2 regions of the Pseudoxanthomonas sp. GW2 genome follow, and region 1 is predicted to be linked to the other one. Evidence: riboswitches for the same ligand, from Rfam matches in the RefSeq annotation. Region 1 holds a riboswitch; the other holds the start of a gene.
The links. Region 1 has a riboswitch for cobalamin ahead of B351_RS0102265 (ribonucleoside-diphosphate reductase subunit alpha). Riboswitches for the same ligand answer to the same signal wherever they lie in the genome.
Positions count from the first base shown of each region.

Region 2: linked by a shared signal. The riboswitch ahead of btuB (TonB-dependent vitamin B12 receptor) and the one ahead of B351_RS0102265 (ribonucleoside-diphosphate reductase subunit alpha) in region 1 are both predicted to bind cobalamin.

Region 1 covers NZ_ALIP01000022.1:97,884-105,136, forward strand. The annotation lists gene B351_RS0102245 (EamA family transporter) at 1-762, opposite strand, end outside; gene B351_RS0102250 (alpha/beta hydrolase) at 856-1,521, shown strand; gene zapE (cell division protein ZapE) at 1,518-2,654, shown strand; gene B351_RS0102260 (DUF998 domain-containing protein) at 2,658-3,269, opposite strand; cobalamin riboswitch at 3,383-3,596, shown strand; gene B351_RS0102265 (ribonucleoside-diphosphate reductase subunit alpha) at 3,773-6,214, shown strand; gene B351_RS0102270 (ribonucleotide-diphosphate reductase subunit beta) at 6,376-7,253, shown strand, end outside.
Region 2 covers NZ_ALIP01000105.1:10,601-17,853, forward strand. The annotation lists gene B351_RS0108330 (DUF885 family protein) at 1-817, shown strand, start outside; gene btuB (TonB-dependent vitamin B12 receptor) at 870-2,732, opposite strand; cobalamin riboswitch at 2,852-3,089, opposite strand; gene B351_RS0108340 (GAF domain-containing protein) at 3,164-3,649, opposite strand; gene bioD (dethiobiotin synthase) at 3,755-4,438, shown strand; gene B351_RS0108350 (zinc-binding alcohol dehydrogenase family protein) at 4,467-5,483, opposite strand; gene B351_RS0108355 (phasin family protein) at 5,777-6,160, opposite strand; gene queD (6-carboxytetrahydropterin synthase QueD) at 6,335-6,688, opposite strand; gene B351_RS0108365 (DEAD/DEAH box helicase) at 6,810-7,253, opposite strand, start outside.

The DNA.
Region 1 (7,253 bases):
GCCGACCAGGGTGCCGGCCACGACCACGCCGATGTTCATGGTCGCGAACACCGTGGCCGGGCTGTCCGGCAGCGCCTGGTGGGCGCGCACGTAGAACACGATGTTGCCGAAGTTGAGCAGCCCCAGGGCCAGGCCCGCGGCGGCGTGGCGCAGCCCCGGGCGCATGCCTTGCGCCAGCATCCGCCACAGCTGCCAGGCGGACATGCCGAAGAACGCCAGCACGAAGGCCACCAGCAGCGCGGCCGATGCCGGGGTGCCGGCCATGGCCAGGCGCTTGAGCACCACGTCGACCACGGCGAAGCCGGCCCATACCGCCAGCAGCAGGAGCCAGCCGCGACTGCCGGAGGGCGCACCGGCCGGGCGTGCCAGGATGCCCAGCACCGCCAGCAGGCCCAGGCCGAGGCCGGCCAGCTTCATCGCCCCGGCGCGCTCACCGAAGAACACGAAGGCCGCGGCCAGCGACAGCAGCAACGACAGCCGCTGGGCCACGTCGGTGCGCACGATGCCGGCGTGGCGCACCGCCGCGGCCAGCACCAGGAACAGGGTCGGCAGCAGCGCCGCCAGCACCAGCAGCGCACCCCAGGGTGCGCCAGGCTGGTGCAGGGCGGCCGCCGGCGGCTTGAGCAGCCAGGCCGACAGCAGGGCCGCGGCCAGGTAGTTCCAGGTGACCATCTGGCCCACGTCCCAGCCGCGGCGCGGCGCCAGCTTCAGCAGCACCGAGACCAGGACGCTGCAGGTCACGCTGAGCAGGAGGAAATGCATGCGCGGGGAGGCGGGCGGGAAGGCGCCATTGTCGCCGAGTGGCGGGCGCGGCAGCCACACCGGCGCCGCGCGGCCGGTCTGTATCATGTGCGCATGACCGCAAGCGCCTTCCCCGACGAGTCGACCACCCTGATGTTGCCCGGCCCGGCCGGCGCGCTGGAGGTGGCCGTGGACCTGCCCGAACCGGGCGACGCCCGCCCGCTGGTGGCGGTGGTCTGCCACCCGCTGCCGACCGAGGGCGGGACCATGCACAACAAGGTGGTGACCATGGTCGCGCGCGCGCTGCGCGAGCTGGGCGCGACCACGGTGCGCTTCAACTTCCGCGGCACCGGCGCCTCCGAGGGCGAGTTCGACCGCGGCGTCGGCGAGCGCGAGGACCTGCGCGCGGTGGTGGACTGGGTGCGCGCCGCGCGCCCGGGCCAGACGCTGTGGCTGGCCGGGTTCAGCTTCGGCTCCTACGTCAGCCTGTCCAGCGCCGCCGAGCTGGCGCCCGATGCGCTGATCTCGATCGCGCCGCCGGTGGCCGGACGCGGCTGGGACTTCTCCGGCATCCAGATCCCCGAGGTGCCGTGGCTGGTGGTGCAGGGCGACCAGGACGAGATCGTCGACCCGCAGGCGGTGTACGACTGGATCGATTCGCTGCCGCGCAAGCCGCAGCTGGTGCGCATGCCCGAGACCAGCCACTTCTTCCACCGCAAGCTGATCGACCTGCGCGGCGCCATCCAGCACGAGGTCAAGGGCTGGCTGTCGCAGGCATGAGCGCAAGCGGCGTGCGCACCCCCTCGCAGGTCTACGCCGAGGGCGCCGCGGCCGGGCGCTGGCGCGACGACCCGGCGCAGCACCCGGCCCTGCGCGAGCTGGACCGCATCCACCAGGCGCTGCTGGCGCCGCCTTCCGGCGGCCTGCTGTCGCGCCTGTTCGCGCGCCCGGCGGCGCCGGTGCGCGGCCTGTACTACTGGGGCGAGGTCGGGCGCGGCAAGACCTTCGTGGTCGACCTGTTCTACGAATCGCTGCCGTTGCCGGTGTACTCGCCGGGCACGGGCAAGCCGCAGGTCAGCAACGGCAAGTACCGCACCCACTTCCACCGCTTCATGCGCGGCGTGCACGAGCGCCTGCGCGAGCACGCCGGCGAGGCCGACCCGCTGGCGCACATCGCCCGGCGCTGGCGCGGCGCGCTGAAGGTGCTGGTGCTGGACGAGTTCTTCGTCACCGACATCGGCGACGCCATGCTGCTGGCGCGCCTGCTGGAGCGGATGTTCGCCGAGGGCGTGACCCTGGTGACCACCTCCAACACCGCGCCGGAGAACCTGTACCGCGACGGCCTGCAGCGCGCCGGCTTCCTGCCGGCGATCGCGCTGCTGCAGCAGCACTGCGTGGTGCTGCGCTCGGACGGCCAGGAGGATTACCGCCTGCGCGCGCTGACCCGTTCCCCGGTCTACCGCGCGCCGCTGGACGCGGGCGCGGAGGCCTGGCTGGCGGAGCGCTGGCGCGAGCTCAGCGGCGGCGACGCGGCGCACGGCGGCAACATCGAGATCGACGGCCGCAAGATCCCGGTGCGCGGCCGCGGCAAGAGCATCGCCTGGTTCGACTTCGCCGCGCTGTGCGACGGCCCGCGCGGCACCACCGACTACATCGAGATCGCGCGCGAGTTCAACACCGTGCTGCTGGGCGGCATCCCGCGCATGGGCGCGGTGAACGAGGACGCGGCACGGCGCTTCGTCAACCTGGTTGACGAGCTGTACGACCGCCAGGTCAACCTGGTGTGCACCGCCGACGCGGCCCCGCCGCAACTGTACGAAGGCCAGCGCCTGGGCGGCGCGTTCGAGCGCACCGCTTCGCGCCTGATCGAGATGCAGAGCGCCGAGTACCTGGCCACCCCGCACCGCGCCTGAGCCTCAGCGCGGCGCCGTGCGCAGGCGCCAGGCGCACAGCCACAGCCAGGACAGGTACAGCGCGACCACCGCTTTCTGCGAGGCCCCGCGCGGCAGCTCGCGCCACAACGCGTGCAGCCACAGCCCGGCGAAGGCCAGCAGCGCCAGCAGCAGCGCCGCCAGGGCCCGTCCGCGCCAGTGCGGATCGCGGTGCAGCGCAGCGGACTGCAGCAGCATGCCGCTGCCGACCAGCAGGAACGCGGCCATCGCCGCGATGCGGTGGACCAGCGCCTCCAGGTCGTCCACCGGGTACCCGGGTGCCGGTCCCGGCCAGGCGGCGGTGGCCGCCAGCGCCAGCGCGCCGCCGCACAGCAGCACGGGCACCAGCGCGTAGCGCGCCCACGGCTCCAGCGTGCGCCGCAGTTCCAGCGCCAGCAGCACGATGCCCAGGGCCAGGCCGTAGTACGCCGCGCGCAGCCACGCGCTCCAGGCACCGGACAGGTACAGGCTCAGCGGCGCCAGCCAGGGGTCGTATTCCGGGCGCAGCGCCTGCACCGCCACCGCGGCCAGCAGGAAGTGGGCGAGGCTGCCCAGCACCAGGGGGCTGGCCACGGACCTGGGGTCGGGGGCAGGCATGCGCATGCCGGCAGTGTCGCAAATGCGCGGGGCTGGCGCAGGCGGCGGCCCGGACGAGTCCGCCAACAGGGTACCTGTTCCGAGATATGGGGTTGCCATGATCCTGGTACCCCACTATCTTGTGTCGCGTCGGTACCCGCGCCGCGGCGCGGGTTTAAAAGGGAAGTCCGGTGGGCCGCAAGGCGAATCCGGCACTGCCCCGCAGCGGTAACCGGAAACGAACCCGCACCAACGCACTGGGCCAAGGCCTGGGAAGCGGCGGAAGTAGGCGGAGGGAAACCTCCACGTCCGGAAGTCCGAAGACCTGCCGACAGCCGCGCCAAGCACACCGCGCGGTGCCGGTCACGGAATCCCCGGAGGGGGGAAGACTGGCGAAGCAGGGTCCGCCGCAGCCGCGCTGCGTCGCGGCCGTTGCGACGCTGCCTTCGCATCCTCCGCATCCGCACCGGATCCGCGTTCCCCGAGGGAGGGACGCGGGGTGCATCACGCCACGGAGGATGCGCATGACATCCCAGGACACCCCCTCACTGGTCGCCGACGCGGCCCCGGCCACCGCGGCCATGGCCGCCACCGGCGACGCGCTTGCCGACGCCCCGGTTCCCACCCCGGCCGCCGTGCGCGCGGCCGCACCGGCCCCGCCGCCGGCAGCCACCACCTGGATCACCAAGGAGGCCGGCAACCGCCGCCTGCCATTCGACCCGGCGCGCCTGGAGCGCAGCATCGATGCCATCCACGCCGAGTTCCCGCAGCTTGAGATCGACGGCTACAAGCGCGCGGTACTGGGCTTCGTCGCGCGCAAGCAAGCGCTGTCGGCCGACGACCTGGTCGACCACCTGATCCGCGAGGCGGAGGCGCGCGTGGACCTGGCCGCGCCGGAATGGGAGTACTTCGCCGCGCGCCTGTACCTTCGCCGCCTGTACAAGCGCGCCAGCCGCAACCGCTTCTACGACGTGGCACAGAAGTACGGTTCCTATGTCGGCCTGCAGGAGAGCCTGGCCGACCGCGGCATCTATTCCAACGACATCCTGCGCGCCTATTCCAAGGAGGAGCTGGAGGAGGCCGGCCGCCTGGTCGACCCGGAGCGGGACAAGCTGTTCACCTACAACGGCCTGTACCTGCTGGCGACCCGCTACCTGGCCACCGACGCGGCGCGCAACGTCTACGAGCTGCCGCAGGAGCGCTGGCTGACCATCGCGCTGTACCTGATGCAGGACGAAAAGCCCCGTGAGCGACGCATGCAGCTGGTGGGCGAGGCGTACTGGGCGCTGTCCAACCTGTACATGACCGTGGCCACCCCGACCCTGCAGAACGCGGGCAAGGTCGGCGGCCAGCTGTCCAGCTGCTTCATCGACACCGTCGACGACAGCCTGCAGGGCATCTACGACTCCAACACCGACATCGCCCGCGTGTCCAAGGGCGGCGGCGGCGTGGGCGCATACCTGGGCTACGTGCGCGCCGCCGGCGCGCCGATCCGCGGCGTGCCCAACTCCTCCGGCGGCGTGGTGCCGTGGATCAAGCAGCTCAACAACACCGCCGTCTCGGTGGACCAGCTGGGCCAGCGCAAGGGCGCGGTGGCGGTGTACCTGGACATCTGGCACCGCGACATCGAGGCGTTCCTCGACCTGCGCCTCAACAACGGCGACCAGCGCCTGCGCGCGCACGACGTATTCACCGCGGTGTGCATCCCGGACCTGTTCATGGAGGCGGTGGAGCGGCGCGGCGACTGGTACCTGTTCGACCCGCACGAGGTGAAGCAGGCCAAGGGCTGGTACCTGCAGGACTTCTACGACGAAAAGCGCGGCGAGGGCAGCTTCCGCAGCAAGTACCAGGAGCTGGTCGAGGACGAGCGCATCGGCCGCAGGACGGTCAAGGCGATCGACCTGTTCAAGCGGATCATGGTCTCGCAGCTGGAGACCGGCAACCCGTTCATGTTCTACCGCGACGAGGTCAACCGGAAGAACCCAAACAAGCACTGCGGCATGGTGTACTCGTCCAACCTGTGCACCGAGATCCTCCAGAACCAGAGTCCGACCCGGATGATCCAGGAGGTCATCTCCGGCAACCAGATCGTGACCACCAGGCAGGCTGGCGACTTCGTGGTCTGCAACTTGTCCTCGATCAACCTGGGCCGCGCGGTGGTCCAGGCCGAGGGCCAGGGCGACCTGATCAGCGACGTGCTCGAGCGCCTGGTACCGATCCAGGTGCGCATGCTCGACAACGTCATCGACCTCAACCAGCTGCCGGTGCCGCAGGCGACCATCACCAACCGCAAGTACCGCGCGATCGGCCTGGGCACCTTCGGCTGGCACCACCTGCTTGCACTCAAGGGCATCCACTGGGATTCGAAGGAGGCCGAGGACTACAGCGACGCGCTGTACGAGCGGATCAACCGCCTGGCGATCCAGGCCAGCATGGAGCTGGCGAAGGAAAAGGGCACCTACCCGGCCTTCCCCGGCAGCGACTGGCACACCGGCGCCTACTTCCGCGAACGCGGCTACAACTCGCCCGAGTGGTTGGACCTGGCCGCTCAGGTGGCGGTCAACGGCCTGCGCAACGGCTGGCTGCTGGCGGTGGGGCCGAACATGTCCACCGCGCAGATCGCCGGCTCCAGCGCCTCGATCGACCCGGTCTACTCGGCGTTCTACTACGAGGAAAAGAAGGACTACCGGCGCCCGGTGGCCGCACCCGGCCTGTCGCTGGAAACCTGGCCCTACTACGAGAAGGGCGCGTGGAAGGTGGACCAGTTCGCCTCGGTGCGGCAGAACGCGCGCCGCCAGCGCCACGTGGACCAGGCAATCAGCTTCAACCTCTACGTGCCTTCATCGATCCGCGCTTCGGTGCTGCTGGAGCTGCACCTGGAGGCCTGGCGGCAGGGGCTGAAGACGACGTACTACGTGCGCTCGAACGATATCGACGTGGCCGAGTGCGAATGGTGCAGTAGCTGACCGCGCGTTCGCGCTAGTCAGGTTCCACGGTTCGCGCTGCGAACCGTGGGTCCCGCTCATCAGCCTCCATACCCCCGCGCCTTCGGCGCGCCCCCCTGACTCAGGGGGGCTTTCCTCCAGAACGCTGGTTGCGGTCGGCAACCAGCAGAGAGAGAACGACCATGACTACTGTTGCCGCACCGCGTACCGCTACCCGGCTGGACCGCATCCGCATCCTCGAGCCGCGCCATCCCAACCGTTCGACCGGGATCATCAACGGGACCACCTCGGGCATCCTCAACTGGAACGACATCCCCTACCCGTCGTTCTACCGCGCCTACAAGGAGCTCTCGACCAACTTCTGGATCCCGGACGAGGTCGACATGAAGGGCGATGCACGCCAGTACGGCGAGCTGTCGGCGCGCGAGAAGAACGCCTTCGACTCGATCATCGGCCTGCTGGCCACCTTGGATTCGCCGCAGACCCGCTTCATCTACAACGTGGCCGAGTACATCACCGATCCGGCGGCGCATGCCAACGCGGCGATCATCGGCCAGCAGGAAGTGATCCACAACGAGAGCTACAGCTACGTGCTGGCCTCGATCACCGACCTGGCCAACCAGAACCGCGTGTTCGAGATCGCGCGCACCCACCCGACCATCCTGCGCCGCAACGCGCCGATCATGGCCGCGTACGAGGACTTCATGCGCGAGAAGACCGCCGAGACCCTGCTGCGCGCGCTGATCCAGTCCTCGATCCTGGAAGGCATCAACTTCTATTCCGGCTTTGCCTACTTCTACAACCTGGTGCGGCAGAACCGGATGGCCGGCACCGGCAAGATCATCAGCTTCATCAACCGCGACGAGCTGGCGCACACCAAGTTCATCAGCGAGGTGATCCGCGCCATCGTCGGCGAGCACCCGGAGCTGCAGACCGACGAGCTGACCGACTACGTGCACGTCGCCTTCCGCCACGCCATCGAGCTGGAGACGCAGTGGACCGGCGAAGTGCTGGACGGGATCGACGGCATCGACGTGGACGAGATGATCCGCTACGTGAA
Region 2 (7,253 bases), on a different contig from region 1:
CGAGTTCCTGCAGTTCCTGCGCACCGATCCGCGGTTCTACGCCAGGACCCCGCGCGAGCTGCTGGCGGCGGCCTCGTACCACGCCAAGCGCATCGACGGCGAGCTCAACCACGTGATCGGCACCCTGCCGCGCTACCGCTTCACCATCCGCCCGGTGCCGGACGACATCGCGCCCAACTACACCTCCGGCCGCGGCGGCCTGGAGTCGTGCCTGTTCAATACCTGGGACCTGCCGTCGCGGCCGCTGTACAACCTGCCGGCGCTGGTGCTGCACGAGTGCGCCCCCGGCCACAGCCTGCAGGCCGCGCTGGCGCTGGAGGCGCCGGCGCGCCCCGAGTTCCGCCAGCAGGTGTACTTCTCCGGCTACGGCGAGGGCTGGGGCCTGTACACCGAATGGCTCGGCACCCAGATGGGGATCTACGAGACCCCGTACGAGGAGTTCGGCCGCCTGACTTTCGAGATGTGGCGCGCCGCGCGCCTGGTGATCGACACCGGCCTGCACGAGTACGGCTGGAGCCGGCAGCAGGCGATCGACTACCTTGCCAGCCACACCGCGCTGGCGCACATCGACATCGTCAACGAGGTCGACCGCTACATCTCGTGGCCGGGGCAGGCGCTGTCCTACTACGTCGGCTACCGCACCATCCTCGACCTGCGCCGCGAGGCCGAACGCGAGCTGGGCGCGCGCTTCGACCAGAAGGCCTTCCACGACCGCATCCTCGGCCTGGGCGCGGTGCCGCTGACGACCCTGCAGCGCGAGGTGCGCGCGTTCATGGCCGAGGCCAGGGACAAGCCGGCGGCGGCCGCGGCGCCCTGATCCGCGGGGCGCGGCGCGGACGGACGGCGCCGCCCGCACCACCGGCGCGCGCTCAGGGCGTGCGGTACTGCAGCGCCAGCGCGTACTCGCGGCCGGGCTGGTTGTACCAGGCCACGGTCTCGTACTGGCGGTCGAACACGTTGCTGGCCTTGGCCTGCACGGTCCAGGCCGGGGACAGGGTCCATTCCAGGCGCAGGTCGAGCAGGCCGTAGCCCCCCAGGCGGGTGGTATTGGCCACGTCGTCGTAGCGCCGGCCGGCGCCGCTGACGGTCAGGCCGGCGGCGAACGCGCCGAAGCGGCGGTCCAGGTCGATCCGACCGCTGCGGCGCGCGCGCCGCGGCAGCCAGTTGCCGTCGTTGAGGCCGTCGCTGTCGTTGCGCGGATCCAGCCAGCTCAGTTCCAGCGCCAGGTCGAAGCCGGCCAGCGCGGTGGCCGCGGTCAGCTCGGCGCCGCGGATGCGGGCGCGGTCGATGTTCACCAGGTTGAAGCCGGTGTCATAGCCGATCAGTTCGTCGATCCGGGTCTGGAACACGTCCACGCCCAGGCTCCAGCCTTCGCCCTGGCCGTGCACGCCAAGGTTCACGCTGCGCGACTCCTCCGGTTCCAGCAGCGGATTGCTGAAGCCGGGGTAGTACAGGTCGTTGAAGGTCGGCGCCTTGAAGCCGGTTCCGGCGCTGGCGGCCAGGCGCCAGGTCCCGTCCAGGTCGAAGCCGTAGCCGAGGCTGCCGGTGGCGTGGTTGCCGAACTGGGCGTTGTCGTCGTTGCGCGCGCTGGCCTGCAGCGAATGCGCGCCGAAGCGGCCCTGGTACTCGACGAAGGCGCCGAGGTTGTCGCGGCGGCCGCGCTCGAAGCCGGCGCTGCTGGAAACGCGGTCGTCCTGCCAGTCCAGTCCGGCGCTGAACAGCTGCCCCGCGCCGAAGCCGGCGTCCAGCTGCAGCGAGGCCAGGTCGCGGCGGGTACGGTAGCTGTTGACCAGGCGGCGCGCGCCGTCCTGGCGGTAATAGCCCTCGGCGTCGTCGCGGGTGCGGCCGGCCTGGGCCTGCAGCGAGACGCGCTCGCCCAGGCGCCAGTCCAGGCGCGCGCCGGCCACCTGCTGCAGGTTGTCGGCCTCGTTGCCGCTGTACGGGCCGCCGTCGTACTCGTTGCGGCTGTCCGAATCCAGCAGGTGCGCCTGCAGCTCCACGTCCTCGCCAAGCTTGGTCCCGGCGCGCAGGTTGAGCGAGTTGTTGCGGTGGCCGTCGCGGTCCGGCTCGTCGACATAGCAGCCGGCGCCCCAGCCGGCGGCGGTGCCGCGGCAGGCGTCGAAGCCGTCTTCCTCGCGGTGGCCGGCGCGGGCGGAGACCCAGCCGCGCTCGCCGCGCCAGGACAGGCCGGCATTGGCCTCGCGCAGGGCGTGGCTGCCCACCCCCAGGCGCAGGTCCTGGCGCAGGCCCTTGCCGGCGCCGCGGGTGAACACCTGGATCACGCCGCCGATCGCCTCCGGGCCGTACAGGCTCGAGCGCGGTCCGCGCACGATCTCGATCCGCTCCACCTGGTCCAGCGGGATGTCCTGCAGCGCCGGCATGCCGTTGCTGGCCGCGCCGATGCGCATGCCGTCCACCAGCATCAGCACGTGGTCGGACTCGGTGCCGCGCAGCATCAGCGCGCTGACCTTGCCGTGCCCGCCCTGGTTGGACAGGTTGACGCCGGCGCGGCCGCGCAGCAGGTCCTGCAGCGAGCCGGCCTGGCTGCGCTCGATGGTGGCGCGGTCGATCACCTGCACCGGAACCAGGCTCTCGTGCACGGACTGGACGGTGCGGGTGGCGGTGACCACGACCTCGTCCAGGTCGGTGGCGGCCTCCAGCGCGCAGGCGCTGGCCGGCGCCAGGGCCGCGGCCACGGCAAGGCATAGGGGACGGAACGGGAACGGCTTCATGCATCTCTCCTGCTGTCGCGCACGCCCGCGCGACCGGTGGCGTGGGGCTGCGAGGGAGAGAGGCAAACGCCAGGCGCGTGCGACCGCACGCGGCTGCCGCCCGCAATGCCCTCCGCATCGCAACCAGTCGTCTTCCGGGCCGGTCTCCGGGCTCGCGGGCGAACAGGCGCATGGCCTGCTCCATCCGGGCGCCTTCCCATGCGCGGGGCACAGTGGCGGTGTTGCCCGGACTTGTCCTGCTTACCGTTGCGGGGGCAGCGCCGGAATGTCCGCGCGGCCCTGCGGCCGCGGCGGAGTCACCGGCTTCCCGTTTCAACCGCGGCCCATGCCGCGGTCACCCGAAAGTGGGCGCAGTCTATGCCTATCGGCGGGGGGGGGCAATGGAGCGGGGTGGCGGGCAGGCCGTGCAGCCATGCCCGCGGACCGTGCGGTCAGCGTAGCGACTGCACGAACGCGGCGGCGATGGCTTCCAGGCCGGCCTGGTCCTCGGCGTCGAAGCGGTCGGGCTCCGGGCTGTCCAGGTCGAACACGCCGAGCAGGGTGTCGCCGCCCACCAGCGGCACCACCAGCTCCGAGCGCGAGGCCGAATCGCAGGCGATATGCCCGGGGAAGGCGTGCACGTCGGCCACGCGCTGGGTCTGGCGGGTACGCGCGGCCGCGCCGCACACGCCCTTGTCCAGCGGGATGCGCACGCAGGCCGGCAGGCCCTGGAACGGACCCACGACAAGTTCCTTGCCGTCGTAGAAGTAGAAGCCGACCCAGTTGAGCGCGGGCAGGGCGTGGTAGACCAGCGAGGACAGGTTGGCGGCGTTGGCGACGCGGTCGCGCTCGCCGTGCAGCAGGCCGCGCACCTGGGCCAGGAGCTGTTCGTACTGTTCCGGCTTGCTGCCGGTAAGCGGGATGGCGGAGAAGGACATGCGCGCATGTTACCCGCAGCGCTGGCCGGGCATCGCCCGGATCGCGGGATGCTGCGTGGCGCGTATGATCCGCCGGCCGCATCGTGCGGCCGCCTGGAGTTGGACATGGACCTGCGCAGCCTCGACCGCCTCTACGTCACCGGCACCGATACCGGCGCCGGCAAGACCGTCGCCAGCTGCAGCCTGCTGCATGCGCTGCGCCGGACCGGGCGGCGCGCGGTGGGGATGAAGCCGGTGGCCAGCGGTTGCGCGCTGGTGGATGGCGCCTGGCGCAACGAGGATGCGCTGGCGCTGCAGGCGGCCAGCGCGCCGCGCCCGGCCTACGCCGACCTCAACCCGTTCGCGTTGCCGCAACCGCTGGCGCCGGAACTGGCCGCGCGCGCCGCGGGCATCGAGGTCGCGCTGCCACCGCTGCTGGAGGCCTTCGCCCGCCTGCGCGCGCAGGCCGACGTGGTCGTGGTCGAAGGCGTGGGCGGCTGGGCCGCGCCGTTGGCCGGCGACCTGGACCAGGCCGACCTGGTGCGTGCGCTGCGCGCGCCGGTGGTGCTGGTGGTCGGGATGCGCCTGGGCTGCCTCAACCATGCGCGGCTGACCGCGCGCGCCATCGCCGCCGACGGCCTGCGCCTGGCCGGCTGGATCGCCAGCGAGGTCGATCCGGACATGGCCTGCCGCGAGGACAACCTGGAGCTGCTGTCCGCGCGCCTGGACGCGCCCTGCCTGGGACGGCTGCCGTACGTGCCGGCGCCCGATCCGGAACGCATGGCGGCAGGATTGGCGCTGGCCGGCTGAACCCGACGGGCCAGCGCCAGGGGCAGCATCAGTCGAAGCCGGCCAGGGTGGTCTTGCCGATCGCCGTGCCGCTCTCCAGCAGCGCGTGCGCCTTGCGCAGGTTGGCGGCGTTGATCGTGCCCAGCGAGCCGGTGCGGGTGGTGGCGATGGTCCCGGCGTCCGCCAGGCGCGCCACCTCGCGCAGGATCTCCTGCTGGCGCTGCAGGTCGGCGGTGCCGAACAGCGGGCGGGTGAACATCAGCTCCCAGTGCAGCGACAGGCTCTTGCGCTTGAGCGGCATCACGTCCAGCGCGGCCGGGTCGTCGATCAGCGCGATCCGGCCCTGTGGCGCGATCAGCTCCACGACATCGGCCAGGTAGCGGTCGGTATGGGTGGTGGAGAACACGAACGCCGGCGCGCCGATGCCCAGCGCCGCGACCTGCGGCGCCAGCGGCTGGCGGTGGTCGAGCACGTGGTGGGCGCCCATCTTCTTCACCCACTCCACCGTTTCCGGGCGCGAGGCGGTGGCGATCACGGTCAGCCCGGTCAGGGCCCGCGCCAGCTGCACGGTGATCGAGCCGACGCCGCCGGCGCCGCCGATCACCAGCAGGGCATTGGCCGCGCCCGGCACCGGGTCGTCCACGCGCAGGCGGTCGAACAGGGTTTCCCAGGCGGTCAGCGAGGTCAGCGGCAGCGCCGCGGCGTCCTCGTCGCCCAGGGTCTGCGGCGCATGCGCGGCGATCCGCGCGTCCACCGCCTGCAGCTGGGCATTGCTGCCGGGACGGTCGATCTGGCCGGCGTAGAACACGCGGTCGCCGGGCTGGAATCCCTGCACCTGGCTGCCCACCGCGCGCACCCGGCCCACGGCATCCCAGCCCAGGATGCGGTGCTCGCCCGGCTCGGGCCGCGCCGAGAGACGCACCTTCACGTCCACCGGGTTGACCGAGATCGCCTGCACTTCGACCAGCAGGTCGTGCGCCGCGTACTCCGGATCGGGCATTTCCAGGTCCAGCAGCGAGCGCGGGTCGGAAACAGGCAGGGGTTGTGCGGTACCGATCGCTTTCATGGCGTGCTCCACGCTGTCGGGGGAGCGCAATTTCGCGCTTCTCCCGTTGCCATGGAAGTGCCCGCCGGGCGTGCGCACGGTGATGGCGCCGGCGATCCCACCGCCGAGGGCCTGGGACGTCGCGCATGCCTCGCGCACCCCGGTTGCCGGGGCCGGCCGCCCTGGGCGGCGGCGCCAACCGGGGGAAAAAAAAGGCCCGGCAGCGGGAGGGGATGCTGCCGGGCCCGGGTTTGCGCGGGGGAGGGAACCGCGCAAAGACTTGAATCGTGGTCCGGGCCGCGGCCCGGGATGGCTCAGCGCTTGCGCGCGGCCTTGGCGACGGTCGCCTGCACCTGGCTGGTGGCGCTCTCGAACTGGCTCTTGGCCAGTTCGCCCAGCGCCTCGCCGGTCTTGAGGGTCAGGCCGATGACTTCCTGGCCGGCGGCGGCAACGCGCTCGGCGTTGTCGCGGGCCACCTGCAGGCCCTTCGGCAGCAGGGTGCGGTAAGCATCCAGGTCGCGCGCCTCGGCGAGTTCGCCCAGGTAGCTGGTGGTCGCCTCGACGTTCTTCTCCAGGGTGCGCAGCTGCACGCCGAACAGCGACTCGGCGTTCTCGAGGGCCAGGCGGTTCACCCGCGCGGCCACGGCCGCAAACTGGTGGGTATAGGCGCTGAGCTGCTCGTTGAACTGGTAGGACATGGCTGGCTCCAGTACGGATCACCTCTATGGTGCGATGCAGCATACCCCGTCCTTTTGTGCGATGCAACATCGCCCGCAACCGTTGTTCTGCTTTGTGAAGGCGCGCACGAAAACGCCGCCGGCACGGGCCGGCGGCGCGGGAGGAGGGCAGGGGCGGCCCGGCAGGTCGCCGGCTCAGCCGCGGTAGCGGCAACCGGAGGTGCAGGTCTCGTGGACCACGACCTCGCTCAGCAGCGGCACCGAGGGCTTGAGCCGGGCCCAGATCCAGGCGGCCAGGTTCTCGCTGGTCGGGTTTTCCAGGCCTGGGATCTCGTTGAGGTAGTGGTGGTCCAGCTGCTCGTACAGCGGCTTGAACGCCGCCTTGAGGTCGGCGAAGTCCATCACCCAGCCGGCCTGCGGGTCGACCGGCCCTTCCACGTGCAGTTCCACCCGGAACGAGTGCCCGTGCAGGCGCGCGCATTTGTGGCCCTCGGGCACGTTGGGCAGGCGGTGCGCCGCCTCGAGGGTGAAGACCTTGAAGATTTCCATGGCGTGGATTGTCGTTCGTGGCCGGGCGGGCGGGCAATGCCACGGGCTGGGCCCGTTGCGGGTCCCGGGACGGGAACGGCAGCCGTGGCTGCCGTTCCATCCTGCGCGTTATCCGTGGATATCAGCGGTTGGCGTCGCGGCGCGGGCCGCCGCCATTGCGCTGCTGGTTGCGCTGCTGGGCATGGGTGGCGGCCGCCGGCGCGCGGTTGCCGCGACCATTGCCGCCGCGGTTGCCGGCGCGATTGCCGGCATGGGCGTGGGCCTGGCCTTCGCCGCCGCCATGCGGACGCCGGCCGCGGCCGCCGCCGGGCTTGCGCGGCGGGCGCTGGCCGCCCGGCTGCTCGGCCTTGCCCGGCGCGCTGTTGCCCCAGCGGATCGGCACCTGCGGCTCGAACCCGGGCAGGTCGCGGATCTCCATGTCGCGGCCGAGCAGGCGCACGATCTGGCGCAGCAGCTTGGCGTCGTCCTGCGAGACCAGCGACAGCGCCTCGCCGTTGGCGCCGTTGCGGCCGGTGCGGCCGATCCGGTGCACGTAGTCCTCGGCGACCATCGGCAGGTCGTAGTT